DNA from 4 places in the Bacillus sp. URHA0034 genome. Region 1 is predicted to be linked to each of the others. Evidence: riboswitches for the same ligand, from Rfam matches in the RefSeq annotation. Region 1 holds a riboswitch; each other region holds the start of a gene.
The links. A riboswitch is a leader RNA that binds a small molecule or an ion and turns the genes downstream of it on or off. The one in region 1 is predicted to bind S-adenosylmethionine.
Positions count from the first base shown of each region.

Region 1 (2,201 bases):
CGCGATTTTAAATATCGCCGAAGCTGGCGATGAAATCGTGGCTGCTTCCAATCTTTACGGCGGAACCTATAATTTATTAGCAGTTACCCTGCCTAAATACGGTATTAATGTCAAATTTGTTGATGCCGAAAATCCAGAAAACTTCCGCCAAGCGATCACGGGAAAAACAAAAGCAGTCTTTGCAGAAACCATTGGTAATCCAAGTTTACGTGTCCTCGATATTGAAAAAGTAGCAGACATTGCCCATGCAGCAGGGGTTCCATTAATTATTGATAATACTTTTGCCACACCATATCTTTGCCGGCCAATCGAGCATGGAGCCGATATTGTTGTTCATTCAGCAACCAAGTGGTTGTTAGGGAACGGAACCACAACGGGAGGAATCATTGTCGATGGCGGCAAGTTTGATTGGAATTCACCAAGATTCCCTGGCTTCACCACTCCTGATGACAGCTATCATGGCCTTATCTATGCAGAAGCTTTAGGGGCGGTCGCATACATCATCAAAGCCCGTGTTCAATTATTACGCGATCTTGGACCTGCGCTAAGCCCGCAAAATGCGTTTCAGTTTACATTAGGACTTGAAACCCTCCATGTGCGGATGAAGGAGCATGTTGCCAATACCAAGCAAATTGTTGATTATTTACTAGCTCATCCGGCAGTAGATTGGGTATCTTATCCTGGTCATAGCTCACATCCTGATAATGAATTAGCAAAAAAATATATGCCAAAGGGTGCGGGCTCAATGGTCGTCTTTGGCATTAAAGGCGGAAAAGAAGCAGGGGCGAAATTAATCAATTCATTAACACTCTGGGCCCATGTCGCCAATGTTGGCGATGCTAAGAGTTTAATCATTCACCCAGCAAGCACAACCCATCAGCAGCTGGACGCTGAAGGACTTAAGGCTGCCGGTGTATCAGAGGATTTAATCCGGCTTTCCATCGGTATTGAAAATGTCGAGGATCTAATCGATGACCTGGAGGCTGCGATTGAATCAGCGACAGGTTTATCTTCATTAAAGGCTAAAGCCTAAATTTACCTATTAAAGATATTCCGAAAAAATCGTTGACACCTATTTTTATACATGATACGATAATTTTTGTTGAAATAATTTAGTTAAAACAATTACATTTTAAATTGAATATAGAAGCTGTTAGCTCTTATCAAGAGAGGTGGAGGGATGTGCCCGATGAAGCCCGGCAACCGTCAATATTTATTGAAATGGTGCCAATTCACACAAAGCGTTTGCTTTGGAAGATGGGAGAAAGGTTTATTTTTCATGATGCCTTTCTGCCTGTGCAGATAGGCATTTTTATTTTTCTGAAATAATAGAAATCCTTTATAAGCATCCAGTTAACTCTATATTCAAATAAAGACGATAAAAAAGTAGGTGATCAAATGATTTCAATACAAAATGTTCGGAAGATCTTCCCTAGCAAAAAAGGTGACCTTAAGGCAGTCGATGATGTAAACCTTGAGATTAAAGAGGGAGAAATTTTCGGCGTGATTGGTTATAGCGGGGCCGGAAAAAGTACGTTAATCCGCATGTTAAACGGCTTGGAGATTCCAACAGAGGGAAGTGTCACAGTTGCGGGCCGTGTCATTTCAAAAATAAAGGGCTCACAATTACGAAAAGCCCGCCAAGAAATCAGTATGATATTCCAGCATTTCAACTTACTGTGGTCGAGAACAGTTAGTGAAAATATCGCGTTTCCCTTAGAAATTGCTGGTGTCAAAGGACCGCAGCGGAAAAAACGGGTCGCCGAATTAGTCAAACTGGTTGGTTTAGAAGGCCGGGAAAATGCTTATCCATCCGAACTTAGCGGCGGTCAAAAGCAACGTGTGGGGATTGCCAGGGCGCTTGCAAATAACCCTAAAGTATTACTTTGTGACGAAGCAACTTCAGCGTTAGATCCGCAAACCACGGATTCTATCTTGGAATTACTGGTGGATATTAATAAACGCCTAGGGTTAACAATTGTGTTAATTACCCATGAAATGCACGTGATTCGGAAAATCTGTCACCGTGTTGCAGTAATGGAAAGTGGCAGGGTAGTTGAACTTGGTTCGGTACTGGATGTATTTAAAAAACCACAGCAGCCAATTACGAAGCGATTTGTTCAGCAAGTATCTGAGAATGAAGATACAAAAGAAGCCGTTGATCATTTGCTTGAACAATATCCTTCCGGCCAGATTGTCCA
Region 1 is NZ_JBWCDK010000002.1:3,882,197-3,884,397, forward strand. It holds gene ACZ9EE_RS20650 (O-acetylhomoserine aminocarboxypropyltransferase/cysteine synthase family protein) at 1-1,033, shown strand, start outside; SAM riboswitch class I at 1,158-1,264, shown strand; gene ACZ9EE_RS20655 (methionine ABC transporter ATP-binding protein) at 1,399-2,201, shown strand, end outside.

Region 2 (2,201 bases), 540 kb from region 1:
CCGCTACAAAGGTAATTTCTTTAAGTTTCATTTTTACATTCTCCTCAAAATAAATATGTAATTAATTTAATTATGATAATATTCAATTTCATGTTAATTGTCAACCAAACATTAACTGCGGTTGACAATTCGCGTTTGTTTTGAAAAATAAATTAAGTTGTGCTCATTTGATCAAAGAATACAAAAAGGGCTTGGCAGGCCAAACCCTTTTGTTCATATAAGCAAATCAGCACCTTCTAAACTATGATGGAATGGTGCTGTATCTGTTTTCAGAAAAGACCTCATTTACTTATGGTACGGTTCATCAAGATTAATTCAAATCCTTTCAGTCTTGTTGAACAAAACTGAGCTGTTGGCTTAAGTACAATCGATCCCAATCTTTTTTCTGTCCATGTTAAAGAGATGAAACCATTACAATCTGATCTTTCAATTCTTCATTCTCAGCTAATTCTATTCTACAGATGATGGTATCTCACGTGGATGGATGGCTTTATTAATTCACCAGGCTTAATCTTAATATTTGTTTTTGTTTACCCGCTTAGAAGCAAGAGAACCGTCCCCTTGCTTCCTTTTCTATTAATAACTTTATTTCTATACTAGAAATAGTTTACAACTTGAAAATAGCAGAAAAATATTGACAATAGTCTTAATATTGCATAATATTATTATTATATTAAAATTAAATAACTTATCCAGAGAGACTGAGGGACAGGCCCGACGACGTCCAGCAACCATCATTTAATGAAAGGTGCTAATTCCTGCAGAATGTTTCATTCTGAAAGATAAGGTCTAGATAAAAATAGCCTCTTTCTGATGAAAGAGGCTATTTTGTATAATTTACAATTCCGGAAAGGAGATTACTATCTTGCTAATACTTGAAGACGTCCATAAAAGCTATGGAAAAGGCAAAGAGAAAAAAGTGGAAGCATTGAAAGGAATAAGTCTTCAGGTTGATAAAGGTGAAATATTTGGCGTAGTCGGTTTTAGTGGTGCTGGAAAAAGTACGCTAATCCGTTGTGTAAATTTATTGGAACGCCCTACTTCAGGGAAAGTCCTTATAAATGGTATAGATCTTTTATCCCAGACTCCCAAGGAATTACGTAGACAAAGAAAAAAGATTGGGATGATATTCCAACAGTATAACCTATTGCATTCAAAAACTATTTTTAACAACGTAGCAATGCCACTTATCTTGGAAGGCAGACCCAAAGGTGAAATCAGGAAAAAGGTGGAACAAGTACTCACTTTCGTTGGCTTAGAGGATAGGATGAATCATTATCCCGATCAGCTGTCGGGAGGTCAAAAGCAACGGGTTGGAATTGCAAGGGCGTTAGTCACAGACCCTGATATTCTATTATGCGATGAAGCAACATCTGCCTTGGACCCTAATACCACCGAGGCTGTATTAGAGTTATTACGAAAAGTTAGGGATGAATTCGGCGTAACCATTTTAATGATTACCCACGAAATGAATGTGATCCGTGACGTATGCGATAAAGTGGCCGTTATTGAAAATGGGATAATCGTTGAACAAGGGCCTGTCATTGACGTCTTCACCGAACCAAAGACTAAGATTGCCAGAAGCTTTGTACGGACTGTTCTAAACGATAACATCCCAAAGTCGATTCAACAACTAATTATGAATAATGGTCATACGAACATCTATCGAATCATCTTTAAAGGCAGTTCAACCAATATACCTTTAATCTCCAACACTGCAAAGAACTTTTCCATTGATTTAAATGTAATTCATGGCATGGTAACGGAGCTTCAAGGTAGTCCATTTGGGAACTTACTGGTTGAATTTAAAGGTGATGAAGAAGAAATTCAGCGTGCTGTGCACTATATAAGGGAACATAATGCTGTTATTAGGGAGGTGTCTGAAGATGCCATTTGATTGGTCTTGGTTTTGGCCTGAGTTCTTTAGTTCAATTAACGAGACTCTTTATATGGTCATAGTTGCTCTCATTATATCCGTTATTATCGGAATACCAATTGGTGTTGTTTTAGTCATTACAAGAGAAAATGGTATTTTACAGAATTCCATTATTTTCAATATTTTGAACGTCATTATCAATATCTTTCGTTCCATTCCATTTATTATCCTGGTTGTAGCAATTATACCGTTCACACGATTGATTATAGGGACATCCATTGGTACTACAGCTGCCATTGTGCCGCTAGTCCTATATACCGCTTTT
Region 2 is NZ_JBWCDK010000002.1:3,343,512-3,345,712, reverse strand. It holds gene ACZ9EE_RS18115 (biotin transporter BioY) at 1-31, opposite strand, end outside; SAM riboswitch class I at 686-789, shown strand; gene ACZ9EE_RS18110 (methionine ABC transporter ATP-binding protein) at 866-1,897, shown strand; gene ACZ9EE_RS18105 (methionine ABC transporter permease) at 1,887-2,201, shown strand, end outside.
Region 2: another riboswitch for S-adenosylmethionine. It lies ahead of ACZ9EE_RS18110 (methionine ABC transporter ATP-binding protein); the one in region 1 lies ahead of ACZ9EE_RS20655 (methionine ABC transporter ATP-binding protein).

Region 3 (2,201 bases), 3.6 Mb from region 1:
CAGCCAAGGGATCGGAGTATGAAGAAAAGAAAATACTAACCCCCCAATAAAAGCCGTTACCAGCGTAACTGTAAAACGAAGTATTTTATTGTCTAAATTCTTTGATGTATTATTCAAAAAAAACCCTTCTTGTCTTTTATTATTTAACCGCGTCCTTACTGTGAGGAAAACAGATCCCCATCATTTGGAATCATGATGTTCCTGTCATTTCATTATTTTAGCACGATGACGTGTAAAAGGGTACTAAGAGACATTATCAAGGTAAGAGCATTTCCGTATGTATTTGAAGTTAAATAAATTTCGTTTAATATTTCGGTAATAGGGAGATTTTTGCAAAAAAAAGAGAAAGCATACGGCTGCTTTCTCTTGTTGATTCGTCTTAATGACTGCTGCTGCTTTCATGATGTTCTGGTGATTCCTCGACTTCCCCTGGCCCAAACCCAAATGGTCCTCTAGGTATAAAATTTTCCACTCGGAAAATCGCTACGATCGTTTCAATTCTAATACCCAAAATTCGTTCGCGGCCTCTGCCTCTCGATTCCAATACAATAACATCTCTGCCTACCTCTAAAAGCCTGCCGGTAAAATTCCCTTGCAGAGTAACTACTTCGACTTCCTTTTTTAACAATTCATGGGCAATTTGATGAAAACTCAATTCCGTCACATTCATCCTCCTCCTTCACATTACAGTAAATGCAAACAATCAGAAAAGGGCATTGGTTTAAAGAAATTTTTTTGCCAAAAATTCATCACAAAAAAGAGAGCAGTGAAGAATTTTTTAAATTTTATATTTTTTTATTTACATAAATCCTATTGGTATGGTAGGATTAATCACATCAATCAATTATTCTTATCTAGAGAGGCTTAGGGACTGGCCCGATGAAGCCCGGCAACCTGCCAAGCAAGGTGCCAATTCCAGCAAAATGGTTTTCATTTTGGTAGATAAGGTGTTTACTGGACTTTTGTGAGCGCCTTTCCTAAAGTGGGAAAGGCGCTTTTTGTAAAAAGGAGGCGAATAAGTCTGAACGCTAATGAAAGGCAAGAACTTATCACGCATTTAGAGAACATGCTGGTTTCTTTACAATTTGGCTCGATTACACTAGTAGTTCAGGATGGTAAGATTGTACAAATAGAAAAAAATGAAAAGGTTCGTCTTAAACAAAATAAAAACTGCTGACCAGTAAGCTGGAGGCTGTCTCAACGTCAGCCGCCCTGGAAGACGTTTTTTTATGAAAAAAAGGAGGCATGTAGCATGACCGCTGCAATTACCTATCAAAATTGGCAACAAATTTCCGACACATTTCCTTTCGAAGATAAAACGAAAGGGGCACTTTCCGTTTTAAAGTGGGCATACAACACTTATGCTGATCAAGACATTGTCTATGCATCCAGCTTCGGAGCCGAAGCGATTGTATTGATTGACCTGATTCATCAGGTAAAACCAGATGCCCATATCGTGTTCTTAGACACCGGGCTGCATTTTCCTGAAACTTACGAAGTCATCGACAAAATCGAAGCCCGTTTCCCAACATTAAGAATTGAGCGGAAACAACCAAAAGTAACTCTTGATGAACAAGCTGCAGAATATGGCTCGGCGCTATGGCTAAGAGATGCCAACCAGTGCTGTAACATTCGTAAAGTAATCCCATTAAGGGAGACTTTGACTGCTAAACAAGCGTGGATCTCAGGACTTCGCCGTGAACAGTCACCAACAAGAGCCAACACAGAGTTCCTTAATAAGGATGATAAATTCGAGAATATCAAAATTTGCCCATTAATTCATTGGACTTGGGATGAGGTTTGGGAGTACATCAGAAGTAAGGATCTTCCATACAACACCTTGCATGACCAGAACTATCCAAGCATCGGTTGTTTCCCTTGTACAAAGCCGGTTGGTGATGGCGCCGATTCACGTGCAGGACGCTGGTCGGGCAGCGGTAAGACAGAATGCGGCTTACATACCCGTTAAGCTAAAGCCTCCAACACTGTGGTGATCACCACAGTGAATGTTGAACCAATCCGGCATTGACGGGCAGTGCCCACCGCTTCGGACTCTAAATCTATCATAAATAGTATGGTGGGGGTGGATCGTCCGTAATGCGGGATTAAAGGAGGGTCATTTATTTGCTCACAATTATAGCAGTGACGATTGGTTTATTTTTTGCTATTAATATAGGCGCAAGCGGGGCAGCCGCTTCCAT
Region 3 is NZ_JBWCDK010000002.1:313,562-315,762, reverse strand. It holds gene ACZ9EE_RS03830 (AbrB family transcriptional regulator) at 1-117, opposite strand, end outside; gene ACZ9EE_RS03825 (hypothetical protein) at 380-664, opposite strand; SAM riboswitch class I at 848-949, shown strand; gene ACZ9EE_RS03820 (YezD family protein) at 1,049-1,177, shown strand; gene ACZ9EE_RS03815 (phosphoadenylyl-sulfate reductase) at 1,253-1,969, shown strand; gene ACZ9EE_RS03810 (inorganic phosphate transporter) at 2,125-2,201, shown strand, end outside.
Region 3: another riboswitch for S-adenosylmethionine. It lies ahead of ACZ9EE_RS03820 (YezD family protein); the one in region 1 lies ahead of ACZ9EE_RS20655 (methionine ABC transporter ATP-binding protein).

Region 4 (2,201 bases), 410 kb from region 1:
AACAATTCTTCTTCTGTTGGACGAATAAATAACTGTTGTACAAATAGATTATGCCAGGCGTATTCATTAATGACTTGAATAGGCAGCCGGGACTTTTTGTCCGCTCCTGCAAACCCTTTGAATACAAAGATCTCACTTTGTAGTCTTAAGTAATCAAGTACTTTTTGATACAGATTCGTAAAAGCTTCCTCAGATATAGGCTGATTGGTTGAGCCCCACGCAATTTTATTCTTGGTAGACTCTTCCATCACAATGAATTTATCCTGTGGTGAACGTCCTGTATATTTGCCGGTGGAAACACTGACAGCGCCGGTAGAGGTCAGTGTTCCTTCATTTCTTCTTAAAACCTTTTCAACTAATTGCGGGACGGATAGCTGTACCTGGACATGACTTTGTTGTAACAATTGTTTTAATTCAGTTGGAATATGAACAGAATTCATTTACTGAAACCTTCCTTTACTAGGATTATTTGTTAAATAGTATAACACATTTATTTTAATAGTCTATACTAATGAAAGAAATTATGTGAATATTTAAGAATTTATTCGTGCGGAGGGACAAAAGCTTGGATTAGTCTCCAATAAAGAAAATATTCATTTTTAAAGTTACAATTTTCTCTTTTTGAAAAAACTTGATACAAATTCATTGACATTGTTTGAAGGAGTAGGTTATGATTTAGCCTTGAACGGATACTCTCTTATCCCGAGCTGGTGGAGGGACAGGCCCTATGAAACCCAGCAACCTGCAAACGAATAATCGGACTCCAATTGAATCCGTTATTTCGGGCAAAGGTGCTAAACCTGAAGCAAGGCTTGACCTTGGACGATAAGAGTGAAAGGCACGCAAAACTTTTGCTATTAACCTTTCCTCATTATGATGGAAAGGTTTTTTGTTGTATTTACGTGCTATGTTACATAATTGTACTTTTTATTCCATCGTATAAACTTTAAGGGGAGTATACTAAAATAGAATTTTGTCTGGGGCCAAGCACCAAGGCACTTTTTCATTTCTATAATAATAATCCCATGTTTATTTCATACTACTAAGGGAATGAGTTCCGTATCAACTCGAGGTTAAACGGCAGGTATACATAAAACCCAAACAGCTAACCTCACTTAATTCCATAATAAGGAGGAATTCAGATGTCAACAAAACGTCGTTTGTTTACTTCTGAATCAGTAACTGAAGGTCATCCTGACAAGATTTGTGACCAAATTTCTGATTCCATTTTAGATGCAATACTAGCTAAGGATGCTAATGCTCGTGTTGCCGCTGAAACTTCAGTAACAACAGGACTAGTTTTAGTAGCAGGAGAAATCACCACATCAACATATGTAGATATTCCAAAGATCGTCCGTGAAACGATTAAAGGTATCGGTTATAATCGTGCAAAATATGGTTTTGACTCGGAGACTTGTGCGGTCTTAACTTCGATTGATGAACAATCTCCTGATATTGCGATGGGTGTTGACCAAGCCCTTGAAGCTCGTGAAGGTCAAATGTCAGAGGAGCAAATTGAAGCGATTGGTGCAGGAGACCAAGGTTTAATGTTTGGTTTTGCTTGTAATGAAACAAAAGAGCTAATGCCTCTTCCGATTTCACTGGCGCATAAACTTGCACGCCGTTTAACGGAGGTACGGAAAGAGGATATCCTTCCTTATCTGCGTCCTGATGGAAAAACACAAGTCACGGTGGAATATGATGAGAATGATAAACCAGTCCGAATTGATACGATTGTCATTTCTACACAGCACCACCCAGAAATTGCATTAGAGCAAATTCAGCGAAACGTGAAAGAATATGTCATCAATCCTGTTGTTCCAAAGGAACTCATTGATGAAAACACAAAATATTTTATTAACCCAACTGGCCGTTTCGTTATCGGCGGACCGCAGGGTGATGCAGGTTTAACAGGCCGTAAAATCATCGTTGATACCTACGGCGGATATGCTCGTCATGGCGGTGGGGCATTCTCCGGCAAGGATCCTACAAAGGTAGACCGTTCAGCTGCCTATGCTGCGCGCTATGTGGCTAAAAATATCGTGGCGGCAGGACTGGCAGATAAGGTTGAGGTTCAGCTTGCCTATGCAATTGGTGTAGCAAGACCGGTTTCCATCTCAATTGATACGTTTGGAACCGGCCAAATAAATGAAGAGCAATTAGTTGATTTAGTAGAAGAAAACTTTGACCTTCGTCCAGCA
Region 4 is NZ_JBWCDK010000002.1:4,291,155-4,293,355, forward strand. It holds gene pckA (phosphoenolpyruvate carboxykinase (ATP)) at 1-440, opposite strand, end outside; SAM riboswitch class I at 695-832, shown strand; gene metK (methionine adenosyltransferase) at 1,143-2,201, shown strand, end outside.
Region 4: another riboswitch for S-adenosylmethionine. It lies ahead of metK (methionine adenosyltransferase); the one in region 1 lies ahead of ACZ9EE_RS20655 (methionine ABC transporter ATP-binding protein).